Regions from separate parts of the Paenibacillus sp. FSL M8-0142 genome, predicted to be linked through region 2. Evidence: riboswitches for the same ligand, from Rfam matches in the RefSeq annotation. Region 2 holds a riboswitch; the other holds the start of a gene.
The links. Region 2 has a riboswitch for FMN ahead of NSQ46_RS23745 (DMT family transporter). Riboswitches for the same ligand answer to the same signal wherever they lie in the genome.

Region 1: another riboswitch for FMN. It lies ahead of ribD (bifunctional diaminohydroxyphosphoribosylaminopyrimidine deaminase/5-amino-6-(5-phosphoribosylamino)uracil reductase RibD); the one in region 2 lies ahead of NSQ46_RS23745 (DMT family transporter).

What each region holds. Positions count from the first base shown of each region.
Region 1 is NZ_CP152008.1:4,189,999-4,201,970, forward strand. Features, by position in the region: gene NSQ46_RS19360 (bifunctional 3,4-dihydroxy-2-butanone-4-phosphate synthase/GTP cyclohydrolase II) at 1-284, opposite strand, end outside; gene ribE (riboflavin synthase) at 338-1,003, opposite strand; gene ribD (bifunctional diaminohydroxyphosphoribosylaminopyrimidine deaminase/5-amino-6-(5-phosphoribosylamino)uracil reductase RibD) at 1,031-2,134, opposite strand; FMN riboswitch at 2,395-2,546, opposite strand; gene NSQ46_RS19375 (thioesterase family protein) at 2,755-3,159, shown strand; gene NSQ46_RS19380 (peptidylprolyl isomerase) at 3,557-3,988, opposite strand; gene lysA (diaminopimelate decarboxylase) at 4,293-5,624, opposite strand; gene NSQ46_RS19390 (spore germination protein) at 5,742-7,379, opposite strand; gene NSQ46_RS19395 (stage V sporulation protein AB) at 7,405-7,833, opposite strand; gene NSQ46_RS19400 (stage V sporulation protein AA) at 7,830-8,474, opposite strand; gene sigF (RNA polymerase sporulation sigma factor SigF) at 8,697-9,452, opposite strand; gene spoIIAB (anti-sigma F factor) at 9,464-9,922, opposite strand; gene spoIIAA (anti-sigma F factor antagonist) at 9,919-10,272, opposite strand; gene NSQ46_RS19420 (D-alanyl-D-alanine carboxypeptidase family protein) at 10,364-11,551, opposite strand; gene NSQ46_RS19425 (purine-nucleoside phosphorylase) at 11,732-11,972, opposite strand, start outside.
Region 2 is NZ_CP152008.1:5,162,143-5,174,114, reverse strand. Features, by position in the region: gene NSQ46_RS23770 (helix-turn-helix domain-containing protein) at 1-948, opposite strand, end outside; gene NSQ46_RS23765 (ABC transporter permease subunit) at 1,261-2,214, shown strand; gene NSQ46_RS23760 (carbohydrate ABC transporter permease) at 2,228-3,109, shown strand; gene NSQ46_RS23755 (extracellular solute-binding protein) at 3,146-4,765, shown strand; gene NSQ46_RS23750 (hypothetical protein) at 5,120-5,329, shown strand; FMN riboswitch at 5,570-5,729, shown strand; gene NSQ46_RS23745 (DMT family transporter) at 5,874-6,854, shown strand; gene NSQ46_RS23740 (Nif3-like dinuclear metal center hexameric protein) at 7,164-7,964, shown strand; gene NSQ46_RS23735 (GntR family transcriptional regulator) at 8,058-8,732, shown strand; gene NSQ46_RS23730 (sporulation protein) at 8,797-9,573, opposite strand; gene rlmD (23S rRNA (uracil(1939)-C(5))-methyltransferase RlmD) at 9,979-11,598, shown strand; gene NSQ46_RS23720 (AAA family ATPase) at 11,867-11,972, shown strand, end outside.

The DNA of each region.
Region 1 (11,972 bases), 970 kb from region 2:
TGGTCAATGGAAACGGTGAAGGCCGTTCCATGATAGTCCGTATTTTGGCTAACCATCGGTTTCAGATCCAGCTCCTGAGCCCGCGAGGGCGTCATCGGGAGACACACCAATCCACGCCCTTCCGTAATCATGAAATTGATCACCTCGGGGGTTGCCTTTTCGGCTAGAGCGATAAAATCCCCTTCATTCTCGCGGTCTTCATCGTCAACGACGATAACGATCTTCCCTTCCTTCAAATCCTGCAAAGCTTCTTCTATGGTATGAAAAGAAAATCGCTCTTCCATTCCTACTCCTCCTTCTCGTAAGTCTAAACGTTCGGGTCAATCTGATGCTTCGATCAAGCAAATCCGTGCTCGGCTAGATAATCCCGGCTGATCCCCGCTTTGCTTCTTCTGGAGCTGTTTCCTTCACTGCCGTAATTCAGCAGATGCTCGACGTATTTGCCCAAAATATCGCACTCGATGTTAATCGTATCCCCCGGTCCCTTATAAGCCAGCACCGTTTCGGCAAGCGTGTGGGGAATGATGGAGACGGTGAAGGAATGATCCGTCGTTCGAACGACGGTCAGACTGATTCCGTCCAGCGTTACGGACCCTTTCGGAAGGATATATTTGAACACATCGTCGTTCGACGGGGCAATTTCATAGACGACCGCATTCTGATCGGATCTCACGCTTCGAATCACGCCGACCCCATCCACATGTCCCTGTACGATATGACCGCCGAATCGTCCTCCGGCTGCCATGGCCCGTTCCAGATTGACTTTGCTTCCCGGTTGTAGCTGCTTCAGATTGGTGTTTCGATACGTTTCCGGCATGACATCGACGGTAAAGCTGTCTTTATCGATCGTTGTCGCGGTCAAGCAAACCCCGTTGACAGCAACACTATCGCCTAGCTTTAGATCATCCAGGACCTTGCTTGCCGAAATGCTGAGCACCATCGCTTCGCCTTGGCGGCCGATTCGTCTCATCTCGCCGATCTCTTCAATCAGCCCTGTAAACATATCCTATCCCTCCTTTCATTCAATCGTTTACGACTTCCATACCGGCTGGCCGGTCACATAAATATTGTCGCCAAGTCTTTGGGTCTCGAGTCCTGTCAGCTCAATCGCTTCGCTCATCAGCTCATACCCGCTGAACATATAGTTTCCCGGTGCATCGAACCCTCCAATAATCTTCGGGGCAATGAATTGGATGATGCGATCCACCAGTTTGTTCTCCAGCAAGCTTCCGCTTAAGGTTCCTCCTCCTTCAACCAGGATGGAGGCGATGCCCATGCGACCAAGCTCCATAAGCGCAGCCTGCAGGTCGACTCTCGGGCCGGGACCGCAGACCAGAATCTGCACCCCCCGTTCTTCCAGCGCGGTCCGCTTCGCCTTGTCGGCCAGCTCCGTGGCCAGCACGACTGTTTTGGCAGCGCCATCACTGACTACACGACAATTCAAAGGGATGCGAAGCTGCGAATCCACGATGATTCGTACGGGCTGAAGACCTTCAACGCGGAGTCTCGTCGTCAGCGACGGATCGTCCGCAATAACGGTGGCAACCCCTGCCATGATTCCCTGGTGTCGATGCCGGAGAGTGTGCACCAGCTCCCGGGACACCTCATTGGATATCCACTTGCTGTCGCCGGTCTTTGAGGCGATTTTCCCGTCCAGCGTACTGGCTGTCTTCAAGGTGACGAACGGCAGTCCGGTCGTAATAAATTTGTTGAAGGCTTCGTTCAACCGGACGGCCCGCTCTTCGAGGACGCCTGTCGTCACTTCAATGCCCGCTGCCCGCAGCATCTGCAGACCACGGCCGGCAACCAGCGGATTGGGGTCCTGGCAGGCGACAACGACCCGTTTAACACCTTCCGCTATGAGCCTCTCGCTGCATGGAGGAGTCGCTCCGTAATGGCTGCAGGGCTCAAGGGTTACATACACGGTGCTTCCGGCCGCCTTGCTCCCGGCCATATTCAGTGCATGGACCTCAGCATGCGGCGTTCCCCGCTCCAGATGGGCGCCGACGCCCGCAAGAGCACCGTCCTTCACGACGACACAGCCGACGACGGGGTTAATGCCGGTCTGGCCTTGCGCGCGTTCCGCCATATCCAGCGCAAGCGACATATAAAATTCATCGTTGACGACTTCCATGCTACCCAAGCCCCTTTCCAGAATAAAAAAGCCCTGTTTCAGGATAAGCGATTCATCCAAAACAGGGCGTAATAAACCAGTTCACTTTACGACATCATAAATAACCGTTAGTTCCGAGGTTCTCATATAACGTCCAAAGAAGCGGCGCTTTAAAAAGCACCCCCGCTCTAGAATCGTCATATGTGAAAAGCCTCACATAACGCATGACATCAGAAAGCTAAGACAAGAGATAGCTATTGTACATGCTCTCAAGTCCACTTTCGTTCCTTCTCCCATCCAGACTATACTGTCGGTCCCGGAATTTCACCAGGTCCACCGCATACGATAACGTATCCGGGTCACGGACTAAGTCGCAGCCGGAGCTGCAATCATCACCGCCGGTAGGGAATTTCACCCTGCCCCGAAGGATTCAATATGAAATTAGCTGTTGCTTACGATGAATCTTAACACTCCATAGGCAAAAAAGCAAGATAATTAACTCACTTTTATTTAGTCAGTAACTTTTTGGTTGTATAAATTCATATCCGTTGCAGGTTCGGGAGGAAATCGGTGCGCTCAACGAGAACCAAGTAATGCGGAGGATAAACCGTGAATTGTATAGGTTAAAGGAGATCATGTAAATGAAAACCTCGCTTAACATCATCGTAAGACCGACGGAAATCGATGTGAATGGTCATGTGAATAACGCCAAATATCTGGAGTACCTGGAATGGGGAAGAGAAGAATGGTACGAGGCGGGGAATCTGCACTACGATGTACTGAAAGGATTGGGTGTGCAGACTGTCACGGTCAACATTAATATTAATTACAGGAAGGAATGCAGGCAGGGAGAGCGCCTGAACATTTCAACCGAGTCTCACAAGCTTGGACTAAGCAGCTTTGTGCTGCTTCAGCAGATCCATAACACGGACGGGGAGCTTTGCGCCGATGCCGCTGTAACGATCGTGACGATCGATATCCGCACCCGCAAGAGCCGACCGGTTCCGGAAGAACTGCGGGCGTTGTTTCTACCGGCTTCGTCTTGATCTGGAGTAAACTAATTAGCGGCTATGCTTGCGGATAACCCTTCAAGGCCTCTGGGTAACTCAAAATTCCGCATGCGGATCCCTCCTACGATCCCTGTTATTCCCGGATTTCGTTGAATTGACTTCCCAATGCCGAAATCCGGGAATATAGGGGCACGCTTCGCTTCTTCTGAGGAATTCCGCCTGCTCCGTTGATTTCTGCCTTTTAAGGGTGTCTCCGTGTTGCAGTAACCCTAGTACACCGGCTTTGCACCTCTCATGAGCAGTCTATCACCGACGGCTAGGTATTGGACAGCCGCGCACATGCTGTCCGCCAGGAAGTTCCATACATGGCCGAACCCCACGCATAAAAAAACAGGCCCCCACAAGAGTGGCCTGTCCATCCAACACTTACATGTTACGCTTCGAATACTTCGACTTTTTCCATCTTGTCGCGGCCTTTAAAAGCATCGATATGCTCCATGCCTTCAACGACCTTGCCGAATACGGTATGCTGTCCGTCCAAGTGAGGCTGCGGCTCATAGCATACATAGAACTGGCTTCCGCCCGTGTTGCGTCCGGCATGCGCCATAGCCAGGCTTCCACGCTCATGCTTGTTCGGGTTGATCTCGCAATCGATCGTGTAGCCCGGTCCGCCTGTACCTGTTCCGTTCGGGCAGCCGCCTTGAGCGACGAAGCCCGGAATGACGCGGTGGAATACTAGACCGTTATAGAAGCCGGAATTCGCAAGCTTTTCAAAATTAGCAACCGTGTTCGGCGCATCCTTCTCAAACAGATCGAGCAGTACCTCTTTGCCGTTTTCCAGTGTGATTCTCGCTTTTTTTGCCATATCGAATATCTCCTTTCGATGTACATTCCCTAAGATACGCATTTCATAAAACATGCAAGTTCTAGTTTACTATGAAATAACTTGGGACGCAAAATGAACCCGCATCTTTAGTCTTACATACTGGGAAATCTCATCTTGAGGGGGGCTTCACGCTTAGATGCTTTCAGCGTCCATCGTCCGCGAAGGCTCCGTGGTCTGTAAAAAAGCCCAACCAAACCGATCAAGCGGTCTGGCGGGCTTTTAAAGGAATCGTCGAATCCTGGCTCACACCCTGTAAGGTGTTGGTTCTGCCGATCGAAACAACTTAGCTTGTAACGGTTTCTTTGGCAATCCGGGCAGAAACGACGTCATTGCTGATAATATCCTGGAGCGACTCGCGGCGAACGACAAGCCGGCTCTGGCCATCCTTAACAAAAACGACGGCAGGTCTGCGGATGCGGTTGTAGTTGCTTGCCATGGAATAGTTATAAGCGCCTGTGCAGGATACGGCCAGCAGGTCTCCCGTGTTAACCTTAGGCAGATCCAGGTCCCAGATCAGCATGTCACCGCTCTCGCAGCACTTGCCGGCAATCGAAACCGTCTCCTCTGGCTTCTCGTTTGCACGGTTGGCCAGAATGGCCTCATATTTCGATTCGTACAGGGCCGGTCTCGGGTTGTCAGTCATTCCGCCGTCTACGGCCACGTATTTCCGCACGCCCGGAATGTCCTTGCTGGTCCCTACCGTATACAGCGTGGTGCCTGCTTCACCCACGATACTGCGGCCAGGCTCTACCCAAATCTCAGGCAGCTCGCTGCCAATGCCGGCAAAATGGGTCTTCACCGCATCCGTAATCGCTTTAACGTAGTCGGAAACATGCAGCGGGGTATCTCCGTCGACATAGCGAATTCCGAATCCGCCGCCAAGATTGACTACCTTGAAGGTAATGCCCAGATCTGCTTTGACCTTCGCCGCAAATTCGGCAACGCGCCCAACGGCCATCTGGAATCCTTCGACTTCGAAAATTTGCGAGCCGATATGGGAATGGATGCCGATCAATTGAATGTTATTCTGTGCCGCTGCCAGCTTCACCGCTTCAAACGCCGAGCCGTTTCCGATATCGAATCCGAATTTGGAATCGGTTTGGCCGGTCGAGATATATTCATGGGTATGCGCCTCAACGCCCGGCGTTAAACGAAGGAGAATGTTCACCTTCCGGTTCTTCTCGGCCGCGATCGCCTGCAGCATATGCAGCTCGACTACATTGTCCACGACGAAGCAGCCGATTTCGGCATCAATGGCCATTTCGATTTCTTCAGGCGTCTTGTTGTTGCCGTGAAAATGGATCCGCTGTACCGGAAAGCCGGCTTGCAGCGCCGTGTACAGCTCCCCGTCGGAAACGACGTCCAGCGACATCCCTTCCTCCTCAGCGAGCTGGCACATGGCCATCACGCAGAACGCTTTGCTGGCGTACGCGACTTGAAACTTCAAACCGGAAGCCTTAAAGGCTTCAATATATTCCCGGCAGCGATTCCGGACCGCTTGCTCGTCCACAATATATAGAGGCGTACCGTACTGGGCTTTCAATTCGGATGTGTCGCATCCGCCGATCTCCAAACGTCCCTGTTCGTTAATCTTGCTGGTACCGTGTAGAAACATGCTTACAATTCCTCCGATCGCTTTATCAAAAATAGGATAATCGAATAATTGTTCACAGTATAGCAGACAACGAAACGTAAGCAAAATGGATTTTTCAACACATCATTTGTGTTATTATCAATGCCTTCCTTTGGAATTCATTTCAGTCCCCATTTTGGTGTGATCCCTCGTCTTGTTGAGCGCCGGGCGTCTCGTTGACGTCAGCAGCGGTTTACGGAATAAAATCTCGCCCATGGCCTTTGCACTAAATGGTATAAACGGCCATAAGTACGACGAGTTATAGGAGCGATGCGTCGTCAAGGATAGAATCAGCAGCGTGCTGCCGATCACGAACCCTTTCACACCAAACAGCGCCGTCGCTACGAGCAGGACGAGCCGGACCATCCGGTTGGCGAGCCCGAGCTCGTAGCTCGGCGTGGCGAACATGCCGATAGCTGCAACGGCCATATAAAGCACCACCTCATTGACGAACAGCCCGGTCTTGACGGCAATATCGCCGATCAGAATCGCAGCGATCAAGCCCATGGCCGAGGCGAGCGGCGTCGGCGTATGAACGGCCGCCAAACGCAGCAGATCGACGCCGAATTCGACGATCAGAAATTGCCCGATAATCGGAATCTTGGCATTCTCCTGCGGCCCAAGGATATCCAGCGCCGGCGGCTTCAGCTCCGGATGGACGACAAGCAGCATCCAGAGCGGAAGCAGGAACATCGAGGCGAAGATGCCGCCAAAGCGGATCCATCTTAAATAGGTGCCCATAAACGCGGTTTGCCGGTTCTCTTCGGCATGCTGGCATAAATCGAAGAAGGTCGTCGGCATAATCATTACGCTGGGCGATGTATCGACCATGACGACGATCCGTCCCTCCAGAAGGTGTGAGGCTACCACGTCCGGCCGCTCCGAGTATCGGACGAGCGGGTACGGATGCCAGCCCTTATTCACGATTGCTTCCTCCAGCTGCTTGTCGCCGAGCGGCAGCCCTTCGAGATCAAGCTGCTTTATTTTCCGGCGAATCGCTTCTACCTGCACGCGATCGGCAATATCGTCGATAAAGAGCAGGCTCACATCCGTCTTGGTCCGTCTTCCTACCTTCATCGTCTCCACATGAAGCCCCGGGTCGCGGACCCGCCGCCGCACGAGATTGATATTGGTTACGATCGTCTCCGTGAACCCGTCCCTAGCTCCACGAACGACGCGTTCAACCGCCGGCTCTTCAAGCCCGCGCACGGGATATTTCCGGGTATCCAGCAGGATGGCGGTGCTAGCGCCCTCGATGAACAACGCGCAAATTCCGCATAACACGTCATTGATCACCTTGCTCAGCTTCGACACCTGTTCAACCTGGACATGAGGAATATACGCCTTCATCATATCGTTCAGCGCGTGGCCGTCCCTGACATCCTCGGGCGTCAGGTAGGTAAGACGGGTTAATATTTCGGAAACGATGACATCATTCGTGAAGCCGTTTAGGAACAAGAGCGCTGCCGGCCTTCCCGCAAAGGTCATCTCGCGGATGATGACGTCAAAGGAAACGCCGTAGCCCATCACTTCCTTCAGCGTCTCTTTCAGGACGCTGATCTTCTCCGGCACCCGATCCTCGCCTTGCCAGTATATGACCGATTCCTCCGTGCTGTCCGAGGTTTCCGCATTTCTCTTTTCCTTAAGCGCCTCCTCCTCCAGCTCCTTGATTTCGGATGGCGGGATTACCGGGATGTCCGGTTCTATGCCTTCGTTATAGGTTGTATTCTCGTCCATTCTATACCTCCTGATCGAGTAACTATCATTGATTGTATATAAGCCAATCGAACAGCGAGCCGGCGACCTTTCCGGCAACCATCGCCATCAGCAGCCCGAATAAATAACCGGTTAAACGAAGCCGCTTCGCCAAAATTGGCAGAACATTCAATACTTCCGTCAGTGCTGCTGCCAGCATGCCGATGAAGATGCCGCACATCAGCCCGATGATCGTGCTCACAACCGGCCCGAGCGGAACCGACCAATGCCAGAAGTCCGCAAGCGTGCCGATAAAGGAGCCGGAAATCAGCGCTCCCTCATACCAATGGACCCGGTGATAGGTCGAGGTTAACTGGGACAGCCGCGGGATGATATCGAGCACGATGATCAGGGCAATGACTCCGCCTCCGACCGCGATCCCCCCTGCCACGCCAAGCACGCACGTAAATATTCCCTGGAGCATCGAGGTCATCATGATTCATTCCCGCGCCCTTCTGCCGCCTTATTCATTTTCCGATACTCTTCGGCCACGACATACTGGTCCAGGTTTTCCTGATACAGATACATTTCGACTTCCAGCGGTGTCGGCTCCTCGTTCCACTTTTTCTTGAACAAATGATTGAAGAATACCGTCATGCCGAACCCAAGACCAAGGGAATAGGCAATTTGGAACAGGTAAGGATGCTCATCCCTTTCTCCCGTTACCATCTCGACTATTCGGATCTGCACCTCGAGCATATTGACGTCCGCATGGAAATTCATAATCGTAAGCGCCGACCCAAAAAACAGCAGCAGCCAAACGAGCGGGAACCACAGCCTGGAGCTTCTGCTCTCCGGTCCGGTGAGCTCGAGTAGCGTATGGTGGTTGCCCATCGGCTCGATATGCACGTCCGGAATGAGCTGCCGGATCCTCGGTATGATCTGGATCAAGTCCATCACCATCCGATTGCCGTCCATGTCCTTCGGCTGCACGAGGGGAAGGGCGGCAAGCCGTTCTTCCCATTCCGGATCGCAGACGATGAAAGCGACATCGCCAAGCTTGACGGTTTGGTCTTTCGGAATACGTATGCGGCTTCGCAGCTGCAGAAACACCGTCGGAGTGGGATTGACCTTCATCCAAAAACACTCCTTTACTGCTAAATTACCGTTAGTATGGGAAATCGCTGTGGATTCTACTCCATTTCTCCAAAAAGACTGCGCCCTCAAATGATCCAATAATGCTGCATTCACAAAGAAAGGAGCATAGCCTATACCTCTTCGCGAGCACGAAAAAGCGCCTCTCCATTTCGAAAGAGGCGCTCGTATCGAGCACACAGCATACCGGAATCGGCAATTGCGCTACTGCGCGATTTCATTCCGAATGCTCTGCAGTATTTTTTTCTCCAGCCTCGACACCTGTACCTGGGAAATCCCGAGCCGGCTGGCCACTTCCGATTGCGTCTGATCCCGGTAATACCGCAAATAAACGATAAGGCGTTCCCGTTCGGTCAAGCTTCCGATCGCTTCATTCAAAGCCAGCTTGTCGAACCAGCGCTCCTGCGAATCATCGGCTATCTGATCCATCAGCGTAATCGGATCCCCGTCATTCTCGAATACCGTTTCATGAATGGAGGTCGGCGGCTTGTTGGCTTCCTGGGCAAACACCACGTCCTCCGGCGTTACCCCCAGCTCCTCGGCAACCTCCTTCACCGTCGGCAGACGGTCGAGCTGCTTGGACAGCTCGTCCCGCTTCTTCCTGACTTTATTGGCCATTTCCTTGAGGGAGCGGCTGACCTTCAAGGTCCCGTCATCCCGCAGGAAGCGCTGAATCTCCCCGATAATCATCGGCACGGCATAGGTAGAGAACTTTACGTCATAACTGAGATCGAACTTGTCCACGGACTTCAGGAGACCGATACAGCCGATTTGAAAAAGATCATCCGGCTCATACCCCCGGTTCATAAACCGCTGAACGACAGACCAGACAAGCCGAATATTACAATTGACAAGCGTATCCCGGGCAACATGATCCCCGTTTTGGCTGAGTGCAATGAGTCGTTTGACCTCCGCGTCGTCCAAATAAGTCTGCGAAGTTTTTTTCACATCGGCATCCATTTGTCCAACCCCTAATTATATAAAGCTTTCTTAGATTCGATCCTCTTTTTCATTTTGATCGAGGTGCCGCTGCCCGGCTGGCTGACCACTTCAAATTCATCCATGAAGTTCTCCATAATCGTGAACCCCATACCGGATCGCTCCAGCTCAGGCTTGGACGTGTACAGCGGCTGCTTGGCCATTTCCAGATCCTCGATGCCTCTGCCGTCATCTTCAATACAGAGGGTGATGATATCTCCGTCAATCGAAGCTTCGATCTTCACGATCCCCTCCGGATTGCTGTCATATCCGTGAATGATGCAGTTGGTCACCGCTTCGGATACGACCGTCTTCAGGTCGCTCAGCTCATCCATCGTCGGATCCAGCTGGGATATGAACGCTGCCACGGCAACACGGGCAAAGGATTCGTTTTCCGACTTGGCGGCAAACTGCAGAGTCATAAAATTATGCTGCGACTTACCTTCACTCATGACACTACCTCCAAACCCGAGAGCGCCGTACCCTCGTTCTCATAGATCGGCATGATCTTGAACAAGCCCGACATTTCAAGCAGACGATAAACCTGCGGTTTGACGTCGCAGACCGCCATCTTGCCGCCTTTTTGCTTGATGAATTTATAGCGTCCCAGAATGACGCCAAGACCCGAGCTGTCCATAAACTCCAGATCCTTCAAGCTTAGCACCAAGTGCTCCGTTTGCCGCCGCTGGATGGCTTCATCCAGCTGAAGACGAACCGAATCGGCCGTATGATGGTCGAGTTCCCCGGACAAACGAACGATCAGCACATGCCTGTGATGCTCCATATCAACATGCAGATTCATGTTTGCTCACTCTCCTCCCTGACATGAACAAAGATTTCTACAATGGAAAAAGACTTTCCTGCTCCCCGACAAAACTAGAAGAAAACTCCTATCAATCTACATGAAACAACTTGCCTGTCGTCCGTTTAAAAAGCTTCCAGAATCCGGCTTTCTTCACCTCGACCGGTGACGTCAGTTCAAATTCCTTCACCAGCGCGTCCCCTTGGTAAACCGACAGCTTTCCGATCACTTGCCCGGCGGCAACCGGAGCCTTCAGACCTTCGGTCCATTGAAGCTCATGCCGGATATCCTCGGTTTTCGCATTCTTTTTGACCAGCACGTTGTACTCTTTGTCGGCCTGAATGGTAATCTCCGGCACGCTGCCCTTCTGTACCTTCAGGACCCCGAGCACTTCACCCGGCTTATAAATGGAATGCATCGCATATTGGGAGAAGGCATAATCGAATAACCGGGACACTTCATTGTTGCGCGTCTTCGTATCCGGAGCTCCCATCACCACCGCGATCGTGCGCAATCCGTCCCGCTTGGCCGTTGCCGACAAGCAAAATTTGGCCTCCGAGGTATAGCCGGTTTTCAAACCGTCCGCCCCCGTGTAAAAACGGACCAGCTTGTTCGTATTGACCAGCCAGAACGGCTTTGGCGTATCCTTTCGCAAATAATCCTGATAGGCGCCGGTATACTTCGTGATTCCCTCGTATTTCAGCAGCTCGCGGCTCATCAGGGCGATGTCATGCGCCGAAGTATAATGGTTGTCTGCCGGCAATCCGTTGCAATTGACGAAATGCGTATCCTTCATCCCGAGCTCCGCCGCTTTCTCGTTCATCAGCTTGACAAAGGCTTCCTCCGTGCCTGCAATCTTCTCTGCCATCGCAACGGAAGCGTCGTTGCCGGATGCCATAGCGATCCCCTTGAGCATTTCTTCGACGGTCATTTCTTCCCCGGGCTCGAGGAAGATTTGGGATCCCCCCATCGAAGCGGCATACTCGCTGGTGCGAACCTTATCGGTTAACTTCAAACGTCCTTCGTCGATCGCCTCCATCGTCAGCAGCATCGTCATAATTTTTGTGATGCTGGCCGGAGGCAGCTTATCATGGCTGTTTTTTTCGTAAATGATGGTTCCGGTATCCGCATCAAGCAAGATGGCGGAACGGGCACTAGGCGCCAGCTCCCCTTGGGATAATCCGCCGGTATTACTGTTTTCCTCGGCATAGCTTGGAACTGCCGCACTGGACCATCCAACAATGAAAGCAAACAGTCCAGCGATTAACGCTTTTTTCAATTCCGTCCCCTCCTGACACTCGTAATGGCATCCCGTACGTATACGGGTCTCTCTAACCATTGTCGTCAGGTTGGAAACAAATTATTCCAGTATTTAGGCTGGATGCAAAAAAAGACCCGTACTAAACGACAGCGTTATTCGCCTCGCAAGTACAGGTCTTCTGTTCTTCCGTAAGATGGATTACATTTTCGGGATAATCGCCATGACCAAACCGAGAAACTTCTCTCGTACCTTCTCCGCGGTCTCCATTACCTCGTCATGGGAAAGCGGCTGATCCAAAATTCCCGCTGCCATGTTACTGATACAGGAAATGCCAAGCACCTCTAGTCCGGCATGTCTTGCTACGATCACTTCGGAAACGGTTGACATGCCAACCGCGTCGGCGCCAAGGGTACGCAGCATCCGGATTTCGGCCGGCGTT
Region 2 (11,972 bases):
CTTGTGCAATCTGCGGCTGAAGAAATAGGAGGCCGCCAGAGCTACCCCGAGCGATAGCGAGAAGATGAGCAGCAGCGCCCCGGTCAGCCTGCTCAGCTGAGCAGACACATGACTGTATGGGACGGCCGAGATGTAGGTCAATCCGTCGTCTCCGGCTTCCGCAAAATAGTAAGTTCCGTCCTTGAGCACGGCTTGCTGCCCAGAGGCAAACGTCGGCAGCTCATTGGCGCGAAGGTCTCCCCATGTGTACAGCACATCCCCGTCCGCGTTCAAAATCGCAAGCGAGCGGTCGCTCGGCTCCCCGAAGAAGGATTGAGCGGCCTTGTCGATATCGATCAGCGCGATAATCTGGTAACGGCTGTCCAGCTGCTGATAGACGAATGGCATCAGTTTTTTCTCGGACAGATCATTATGGATGCGGTAGACAGCAGCCGGAAGCAGGCTGAAGGATTCCCCGCTGCTCTTGTAGCTGTTCCAGAAGGCGTAGGGGTACTGCTTGCTAGTATAAGACCGGTCGAGCATATAAGGAGCATTCCCGCTTCCGGATTTGCTGAGCACAAAATCATGCTCCTTCAGATAAATCAGCGTATCCTCCAGGAAGAAGAGCGGGTTGTAGATATCGCTCCGCATCTGGAGCATGACATCACGGGCCTTCAAATAATTGACCTCGTTGCCCGTCTGCTGGCGGAGCTGATTATTGAACCCGATTAAATCGGCATGATTATATATGTCAAATAACAGCACCTGCAGCCGGCTGAACTGGTAGGAGAACCGTTCCGCCGTGTCGTGGACCGCCTGCTGGCTCGTATCGATAATTTCTTTTTGAAGGCTGGATTTAAATAGATGGAAGATCACGGCATAGAATAGGCCGAACAAAACGATGATGGCCAAAAAGCTGAGGAAAATTTTGAAGAACAGGCTTCTGCTCTTGCTTTTGATCCAGTTCATAAACGATCCCCCTTTTGTATGTATTCGCGTTTATGGTCCTCCCCACAGTATAAAGGACAAGTATTAAGGATCGTGCTGCGTGGTGTTAACCCACCGTAAAAAAGGAATAGTCATTATTTTAGATTTTAAGCTTTAATTTAGGAAAAACGCCCGGCAGCCCGGCAATCCAATGAAAGGCGAGACATCGAAAAAATGGTCAATACCCATCCTGGCAATCGGTCGTATATGATGCAGATGTGAACCGAAGAGCAGGAGAAAGGTTCAGAAACGAAAGTGAGGGGATGTCCGATTTTAGAGCGTCAGGTTCGTAACATGGAAGCGCATTCAACAAAACCCGGCAGCACACGTGGCAGCAGCGTCTGGCGAGGTACGGTGAGGCAGGTGCGCAAAAACTGGCAGCTGTATCTATTATTCCTGCCGGTTCTGCTCTACTTCATCGTGTTTCACTACGTGCCGATGTACGGGGTACAGATCGCCTTCAAGGATTTTATCGCCAATAAAGGCATTCTGGAAAGTCCTTGGGTAGGCTTCAAGCATTTCGAGCGCTTCTTTAACAGCTTCTACTTCTGGAGAATCATTAAAAATACCCTTGGCATCGGGCTGTATGAATTGATTGTCGGGTTCCCGATTCCGATCATACTTGCCTTGATGATCAACGAAGCGCGGTCGGGCCGGTTTCGCCGGTTCATTCAAACGGTAACTTATGCACCTCATTTCTTGTCAACGGTCGTGGTCGTCGGCATGATCATGATGTTTCTGTCTCCGGTCAGCGGACTTGTCAATTTCATTATCACCTCCTTTGGCGGGGAACCGATTGCCTTTATGACGGAGCCGTCCTGGTTTAAGAGCATCTATGTGTGGTCCGGCGTCTGGCAGAGCATGGGGTGGAGCTCCATCATTTATTTGGCGGCGCTCGCGGGCATCGATCCGCAGCTGCATGAGGCCGCCAAGGTGGACGGTGCAGGCTGGTTCCGGCGAATCTGGCATATCAATCTGCCGGGGATCGCCCCAACGATGATCATTCTGCTGATTCTGAACATCGGATCCATTCTGGGGGTCGGCTTCGAGAAGGTCTTCCTGATGCAAAATTCGCTCAACATGGAAGCCTCGGACGTTATCGCCACGAACGTATACCGAAGCGGGATCCTGGGCGCCCAGTACAGTTACTCGGCGGCGGTCGGATTATTCAACTCCGTCGTCAACTTTATCATGCTGATTACCGTCAACCGGATCGCCCGCAGAGTCAGCGAGACCAGCCTATGGTAAGGAGGAAGCAGCTATGCCACAAAGCCGGAGCGAACGCATTGCCGGAATCTGTATTTACATTATATTATCATTAATTTCGCTTGTTGTATTGTATCCGTTATATTTTGTGCTTATCGCTTCGATCAGCGCGCCGGAGACGGTGATGCGCGGAGAAGTATGGCTGTGGCCCAAGGAATTGTCGTTTGTCGGATATGAGCGGCTGTTCGCCAACAAGGAGATCATTCAAGGATTTCTGAACACCGTGCTCTATACGGTAACGGGGACGGCGCTGAACCTCGTGATGACGATCGCGGCGGCGTATCCGTTATCGAGGGCGGACTTTAAGGGACGCAACGGGTTCATGCTCATCATCGTCTTCACCATGTTCTTCAGCGGCGGCATGATTCCGAGCTACCTGCTGGTTAAGGAGCTTGGCATGCTCGATACGATCTGGGCTATGATTATTCCGTCCGCGGTGTCGGTATGGAACATCATCATCATGCGTACGTTCTTCCAGAACTCCATTCCGAAGGAGATGCAGGAAGCGGCCTTCATCGACGGCTGCTCGAATATGCGGGTGCTGTTTCGCATCGTGCTTCCGCTCTCCGGTCCGATCCTGGCCGTTATGGTGCTGTTCTACGCGGTCGGCCACTGGAATTCCTATTTCACCGCCCTGATCTATCTATCCGACCGGTCGAATTATCCGCTGCAGCTGTTCCTGCGGGAAATTCTCGTCCAAGGGCAGATGCAGGAAATGGTCGATATCAGCGACGATTCGCTGGCCCGGAGTCTGATGGATGCGGAAGCAATCAAATACGCGGCGGTCATTGTGACCAATCTGCCGATGCTGCTCTTGTATCCGTTCTTGCAGAAGTATTTTGTCAAGGGAGTCATGATTGGAGCCATTAAAGGCTGACATATTCAAATGATAAGACTATAGGAGGCAGTGACAATTATGGTGAAAAAATGGGTTTCGCTCACATTGACAGCGGTGCTGGCAGCGGGGCTGCTGGCTGGCTGCGGGAGCAAAAGCGGGGATGGCGCAACGAAGGAGGGGGAGACGGCCAAGTCCAATTTCAACGAGACCGGCATGCCGATCGTAAATGAACCGCTCAACCTGACCTTCTTCACGGGCAAATCGCCGACAAACGGAAGCAAGTTCGAGGATACGCTCGTATGGAAGACGTATAAGGACATGACCAACATGAACATTACGTTCAACCTTGTTCCGTTCGAGACGCTGACCGAGAAGCGGAACCTGGCGCTTGCCGGCGGGGATTATCCGGACGTGTTCTACTCCGCCCGGGTAGGGTCGGCTGAGCTGACGCGCTACGGCGAGCAAGGCGTCTTCATTCCGCTGAATGACCTGATCGATAAATATGCGCCGAATTTCAAGAAGCTGATGGAGCAGTACCCGGATATCCGCAAGGGCTTGACGATGCCGGACGGCAACATTTATTCCTTGCCATCCTTCTACGATCCGGAGCTGCTCTCGATGCTGATCGGTACGCCGCTGTGGATCAATCAGGAATGGCTGGATAAGCTCGGTATGGAGGAGCCGAAGACTACCGAGGAGTTCTACGCCTACCTGAAGGCGGTTAAGGAAACCGACCTGAACGGCAACGGCAAGCATGACGAGATTCCATACTCTGCAACGGGCATCACCGGTCTCGTTGACCATTTGAAGGGCTCCTGGGGCCTTGGAACGAGCGGGCTTGGCCATAAGTTCGTCGATGTCGATCCGGAAACAGGCAAGCTGCGGTTTACGAAGGCGGAGCCGAAATACAAGGAAATGCTGGAGTTCATGAACAAGCTATATAAGGAAGGACTGCTGGATAAAGAGATCTTCACGATTGAAGGCGGCGCTTTGAACGCGAAAGGGCAGGAAGGCTTGCTCGGGGCTACCGTCGTGCCGAATCCGGAGACCGTCATGGGACGCAAGGAATATATCGGTCTCGGTGCGCTCAAGGGACCTCACGGCGATCAGCTGTACTCCCACGTAAAGGTGCCGATGGTCCACGTAGGGGCATTTGCGATCACGGACAAGAACCCGAATCCGGAGGCGACGATTCGCTGGATGGATTACTTCTATGGCGATGAGGGAGCGCAGTTCTACTTCATGGGTAAAGAAGGCGAGACCTACACGAAGAACGCCGACGGTCAGCTTGAATATGTGAAGGAAATTACCGAAAATCCGGACGGCTTGACACAGGACCAGGCGCTGGCGAAGTACTTTACATGGCTTGGCGGCAGCTATCCGGGATTGGTGCGGGAGAGCTGGTTCAAGGGCTCCGAGACGCTTCCGAGCGCGATGGCGGCAGCCGAGAAGGCGGAGCCTTATGCAGTGAAGGAAATTCTGTATAACTTCAACTTTACGCTGGAAGAGACGGATATCATGTCCTCGATCGGCAAGGATATTCAGGATTATGTCACCGAGATGGAGGCGAAGTTCGTCAATGGCTCCGCATCCTTCGACCAGTGGGACGAGTACGTGAACACGCTGAACAAGATGGGCCTGGAGGAATACATGCGAGTGTATCAGGCGGCATACGACCGCTACCAGGCGGAGTAACAAGCGGTTGGTTTAGGGTATAAGCTATTATTGTGCAAGCATGAGCAGCCCGCTCAAGGGAATATCCCTTGATTGCGGGCTGTTTCCGTTATTCCTGAGAGGTATTGCTCGTATATATGCGCTGAGGTTTGATATAAAGGCATAGACGTCAATTACGCATCTCCAAGCAGCACGATCAGGGGCATTGTGGAAAGAACGTGTCCGACTGGCGCCGTGATTTTTGCTGGTGATTTTCTCTATATGGAATGGTAATATTTATGAAAAGATGTTGACCCGCAGGTCGTTGCAGCGTCAGGAGCTCAAGTCATCATTGGCGGGAGTTATGATGATGGTTTAAGAGGGGGCTGTGTAGCGATGGAGCGGAAGGTTTCCATGAAGAAGATTCCAAAAGGGGTAGCGGAATGGGTATTCAGGCCGAGACGCAGGTACGGGCGCTTTCCGAGAATCGAGCGGATGGTGGAATTGCTGTTCAAAGCGATACTCATTTTTTGGGCTTTTATCGTGATTCGCTGGTTTATCCTGATCACGGTTGCGACGATGAGGCATTTCGGCGTGTTTGATTAAGCAGTATCATTGTCAAAGAGCTGTCCATTATAAGACAGGACTAGAATCAGAGTGAAAAAAGTTGTGGTAACTATTATATATTTGCTGTATAATTGTTAGTAAAGAAAAATATATCTTTTTAATTTGAAAGAAAAATGTATTTTCATGAAACCATTCATGGTATAATTTCCATACCATACAACATCAACCGGGATACCCTGGTTTGAGTTTGTTGCAGCATTTAAAAAATAAAACATGAATATGGATCTTCGGGGTAAGGTGAAATTCCTGACCGGCGGTGATGCTTCGATTCGAAGCTTAGCCCGCGACTCGCGACAGCTGGCTCTTGCAAGGCTGCAATCGCGACTGACTTGGTGCAATTCCAAGGCCGACGGTATAGTCCGGATGGGAGAAGATCAAAGCTTGGTTTGCTGTGGGTTTTTTTTCGAAAAAATCGCATGATAGCAGGCTTATTTGATCAGCCCCCGTTTACGCCGACATGCTCGGCAAGCGGGGGCTTTCTGCTGGTAAGACCTCCGTATTCAGGATGAGGAGAGAGCTAGAGATGGATAACGTAAATACCGGTGTCAAGGTCAAGCCTTACGATTCCGGCGCACAAGCAAGGGGCCGAATGCGGGGAGGGTTTTGGCTTGTCGTATTGGGAGCGGCCCTCTGGGGCGTGGACCCTTTGTTCAGGGTCATTCTTCTGAAAAACCTGACGTCGGCGCAGATTGTTTTGCTCGAGCACATCATCATTTCCTTGATTGCCATTCCGGTTTTGTGGAGAAACCGCGTTGAATTGCGAGGTATCGGCTGGCGCCATGTCGGAGCGCTGCTGTTTATCTCCTGGGGCGGCTCCGCGCTGGCCACGATCCTGTTCACGATGGGTCTGTCAAACGGCAACCTGAACGCCGTCCTGCTGCTGCAGAAGCTTCAGCCGCTGTTTGCGATCATGCTCGCCAGCCTGCTTCTGAAGGAGAAGCTGCCTCGCCACTTTGGCATTTTGCTTATTGTTGCTCTGGCGGGCACTTATCTGCTTACCTTTGGCATGACGCTGCCTATTGGTCACTGGAACGATTTTGTGCAGATCGGAAGCCTCTTATCGTTGGGCGCAGCCGCATTATGGGGCGGCTCGACGGTGATGGGACGGCTGATGGTCGGCAAGCTGAAGTATGAGACGGTGACCTCGCTGCGCTTCGTGCTGGCGCTGCCGCTGCTGGCCTTCATGACGTGGAACGAAGGAGCCGCATGGAATATGCCGGCATTCGGTACCGGCGCTTTTGCCGCGGTATCCTTGAATCTGATCGGCCAGGCGCTGCTGCCGGGACTCTTGAGCCTGCTGGTGTATTATAAAGGGCTGACTACTACGAAGGCCTCCGTCGCAACGCTTGCCGAGCTGAGCTTCCCTATGGTCGGCGTTCTCATTAACTGGATCGTATTCCAGGAGGTTGTGACAAGCGCCCAGCTGCTGGGCTTTCTGCTGATCTGGATCGTTCTGTTTGTCATATCGAGGCAGTCGGAATCGTCTGAGCGGACGCTATCGTAATGAATGACTTCTTAATGAATGACTTCTTAATGAATAATTCATAATCTAAAGCTTCACGGCGTATAACTTCCATGACCCGGCGGGCATTCACCCTTGAGGAGGTCCGCCGGTATATCGAGGCCAACGCATGATTTCATAACCGTCGTTAACAGCCCTTTTCCCTTGGTAACGGAGCTATCTTCGCTTCTAACCTGCGGGGAGAAGGCTTTTTTCATAGGTCTGGATAAAAAAGCAGTTGAAATCGGAGCAACTCTCGATTAAAGTGGTAACCAACTGCCATACTAGTATGAAAAGGTGGATGGGTTGCCTATGACTATAACGGTCCAAGATGTCATTGATCGATTAACGGGACAATCCGGATCGCCGGATGCCTCGGTCGACGGAATCGTGGCGGGGGACGGGGGCGCGGCTGTTCGGGGAATTGCGGTTGCCTTCATTGCTTCGCACGACGTGATCGTACGGGCGGCGGAATTGGGCGCGAATTTGTTGATTACGCATGAGGGCGTCTTTTACAGCCATCATGAAGCTGGGCCGGATCATTTGGGGGACAGCCCGGTCGTTCAGGCCAAGCTGGAGCGTATCCGCTCCAAGGGGATGAATATATACCGGCTGCATGATGCTCCGCATCGGACCGAGCCCGACGTGATAACCGAAGGGCTGGTTAAAACCTTGGGCTGGAATGACCAGCTCGAGAAGCATCTGCCAACAGCGGCCATCGTGGCTCTGCCGGAGGGGATGACCGTTCAAGGGATCGCAGAATATATCAAGGATCGGCTGCATCTGCCGTACGTTCGCTTTGTGGGCAGCCGGGACACGGTATGCAAACGGATCGGAATCGCGGTTGGCTATCGGGGAGGCGGGCAGCACGCCATTCCGCTGTATGAACGCGAGCGGATGGATATGCTGATTGCAGGCGAAGGACCGGAGTGGGAGACGCCCGAATACGTCGCCGATGCGGCTGCGCAAGGACGGGACCAAGCGCTGATGCTGCTCGGGCATGGGGCGAGCGAGGAGCCGGGCATGCGGCTGGTTGCCGATCGGCTTCGGGACTATTTTCAGGAGCTTCCCGTTCATTTTCTCCCGGCACGTCCGTTGATTCATATCATCTAGACTTAAACTTGTTCGGTCGATGTACTACTGTATCTGGAAAGATATCGAGAGAGAGAATATCAAGAAATTGTATGGATAGAAAGAGGTAACCGTATGTCAACAGGGCCAAGGATCAAAGGATCGACCCGGGATTATTCATATCATCTATTAAAAGACCGTATTATGCGCCTCGATCTGGAGCCGGGCACCAAAATATCGGAGAAGGAAATTGCCGAAGAGCTGCAGGTCAGCCGAACGCCGGTACGCGAAGCCTTCATGAAGCTTGCCGAGGAGGAGCTGCTGGATATCATTCCGCAGAGCGGGACGCTTGTATCCAGGATCAACCTTACGCATGTGGAGGAGGGCCGGTTTATCAGGGAGAAGATTGAGAAGGAGATCGTTGCGCTGGCTTGCGAGCGTTTCCCGGAGGAGCACCGTTTTCGCTTAGAGACCAATCTTGCGCTGCAGGATGTGAGCGCGGACAACCGCAACCGATATAAGCTGTTCGAGCTGGACGAAGAGTTCCATCAAATACTGTTCGCAGGCACGGGGAAGGAACGGACATGGAAAATGCTCCAGCAGCTCAATATCCACTTCAACCGGCTGCGTCTGCTGCGGCTCTCGATGGACTCCAACTGGGAGACGATCATTGCCCAGCATAAGGAGATTTATCGGCTGATCGTGAGCGGGGAGACGGAGCAGGCCGTGAAGACCATGGAAGGCCATTTGCGCCTGGTCGTTGTGGAGCAGGACCTGCTTCGCCAGAAGTACCCTCAATATTTTATATAAACCGCACAAAAAGATGACCCCTGCATCGGCAGAGGCCATCTTTTTTTAGCTCTGGAGACCAGGCTTATCGTATCGATCGTTGAATGACTTGATCGAGAAGATCCGCAACGCGCGACGGTCCTTCTTGAAGATCCGCGCTGCTCAGCGTCAACCAGCTGTGGCGCTCATCCATATCCAGCGAGCGTTCAAGCCAGCCTGCAACACCGCTTCCCTTCCGGTCAACCTCGACCAGAACCGAAATTCCGTCGCGCTGGGGATACAGAATCAGCTCCAGCTCACGCATCCGGCTTGCGTATTCACGTCCCGGATAGAATTCAATTTCCTGCACGAACGGAACCCCGCGTCCCAGTCGGGAATGATATTCGCAGGAGGCCGTTTTAAACTGGAACCCGAGCTCGGAAGCCGCGTCGAATATAACAGCTGCCTCCGGCCCTGGCGTAACCTCAATATAGTCGTAATCCTTCGGATCGATTGCATTTTCGATATCAAGTCCGGTATGAACCCATACCCGCTGTCTGGAGAGCGTGAGCGGCGTTTCCAGCGGAAGCGGGAAGGAGAACGGGATTTCCAGTTCATCGCCCGCCTTTACAAGCAGGGAGTCGGTAATGCTAACCTTAGCCAGCACGCAGGATTCCGTGAATTTGCTGTCATCCCGCTCGCGGATATACTCGGTCATTACCTTTAGGTAGATGCGGTCCACCTTCTGTTCCACATTGCCGCCCCGAATATAGACGATCCCGCTTACTTCCTCCCCCGGATAATATGAGGATTTCTCCAGGCGGGTATCAATCTGCGCTGCGCCGATCCCGACGCTGGCCAGAATTTTGTTGAAAAACGACATGAACGTTGTCCTCCTTAAAGTATATAAGACGAACGATTGAACTGAATGTGGGCCAAGTACGTAAAATGTTCCTACAATCGTGCCCGCAGCCCATTCATTTGTTCATCCTATATTAGGATGTATAATACTGGCTTATACGGACAAAAGCGGCCGGAAGTTTCTTACATCAAGGCATTTTTCAAAAAATATTTTTTAGGGAAATAAAGTGGTGCTCTCGCAGATTCGCCGTGCCGACACGATCGCTTCGCGGGGGACTCATTCATGATCGCCCGACGACATGTATCCTCAACAGGGCTTGCTTCCCTCTCATCTGCATAGATGCAGCGGCTTGCCGCCAGGAGTTAGCTTTCGCGGAGGGCGCATGGTATAGTGAAGTCGATACCCTTTAAGGATGGAGTATGTAACATGAGCAAACAACAACGTTCTGCGCATAATAACAAGAATAACAAGCATAGCAAGGCAGAAGGAGCCAAACCGAACGGACCGGCGGCGTCGAGCCGTCCGAAGCCTTCCGGGAAGCCGGCCTACTTGCGAGAAGATTCGAAGCCAGCATCAGGCCGAAAGGCTGCTTCTTCCAAGGAAAGGCCGAATCCGAAAGCGGGGAAGGCGCCTCATTCATATAACCAGAAACGGCGTTCAACTTCCAATACCACCAATGCGGAGGAGCTGAAGTCCGGCGATATCATCATCGTGACGATCAAGCGGCTCGGCATCAACGGCGAAGGCGTCGGCTACTATCGCCGCAAGGCGGTCTTTATTGACGGCGCCATTACGGATGAAGTCGTCAAGGCGGAGGTCCAAGAGGTTCAGCCGAAATTCATCAAGGCCCAGCTGCTGGAAGTGGAGAAGCGTTCACCCCACCGGATCGAGCCGCCGTGTCCGGTGTTCGGGATATGCGGAGGCTGCCAGATCCAGCACATATCCTATGAGGGCCAGCTTGCGGCGAAGACCGATATCGTCCGGGAGGCGTTCAACCGGTACGCCGGATTGGACAATCTGCGGTTTAAGCCGATCCTCGGGATGGAGCATCCGTGGAATTATCGGAATAAAGCCCAGCTGCAGCTAAAGCGGCAGGGCCGCGAGGTCATAGCGGGACTGTATGAAGCCGACAGCCATTCCATCGTCGATATCAGCGGCTGCCCGATCCAGCATCCGAAGGTGAACGAAGCGGTGGAAAAGGTGAAGTCGGTGTTGGAGGAATTGCGCATTCCTCTATATAAGGAGAACGGGAGCAAGGATGGGGTGCGAACCATCGTGGTCCGCCACGGCTTCCAGTCCGGCGAGCTGCAGGTGACGCTCGTAACGGCAGGCAGCCGTCTGCCGCGGCAGGACGACTTTGTTCGAATGCTGCGCCTGACGATGCCGGAGGTCAGCGGCATTGCCATGAACATCAACCCGAAGAAGACCTCCCTCATATTCGGAGAGCGGACGATAACCCTGTGGGGAGCCGAGAACATGCAGGAATCGCTGAGCGACCTGCAGTTTGCGCTGTCGCCGCGGGCATTCTTCCAGCTGAATCCGCAGCAGACGGTGAAGCTGTATGAATCGGTGCGTGCTGCGGCCGGACTGACCGGTCAAGAGACGGTCATTGATGCCTACTGCGGGACAGGCACGATTGGGCTGTGGCTGGCTCCGTATGCGAAGGAGATCCGCGGGATCGAGGCGATTCCCGAAGCGGTGGAGGACGCCTGTATCAACGCGCAGCGCAACGGCCGCACCAATGCAAGCTTCCATGTCGGACAGGCAGAGGAGCTGCTGCCGCGCTGGGTCAAGGACGGATTGCGTCCCGACGTCATAATCGCGGATCCGCCGCGGACCGGCCTGGACCCGCGCTTTCTGGAGACGATCCTCCGCACCAAACCGAAGCGGTTCGTGTACGTCTCCTGCAACCCGTCGACGTTGGCGAAGGATTGCAAGGTGCTGCTGGACGGAGGCTATGAGATCGATTGGGTGCAGCCGGTCGATATGTTTCCGCAGACGAGTCATGTGGAGTGCGTAATAGGAATATGTCGAGACGATACGTAGAAGTACTGAATTATCAGTATTCTGCAAAGTATGCTTCGTTTACGACTAATGGAAAGGACTACAGGAATAAGGTGTTAAACGATAAAATCGAGGTTTCTATTGTTCTCGACTTGGAATGGATAGATACACCTAGTGATTTTTAATTGAAAACAAGAATATCCAAGAGAGCGTCCTTATCGGGGCGTTCTCTTTTTATATAGATATTTCTTCAAAGAGCCGGTTGTCCCTCTCAGGCAGCCGGCATTTTTCATGAAAGGAGGAACAGCGAATGACGAAGGTGATTGCTCTTGCCAATCAGAAAGGCGGTGTCGGCAAAACGACTACGGCTGTTAATTTAGGTATTGGCTTGGCGACTGAAGGTAAAAAGGTTCTTC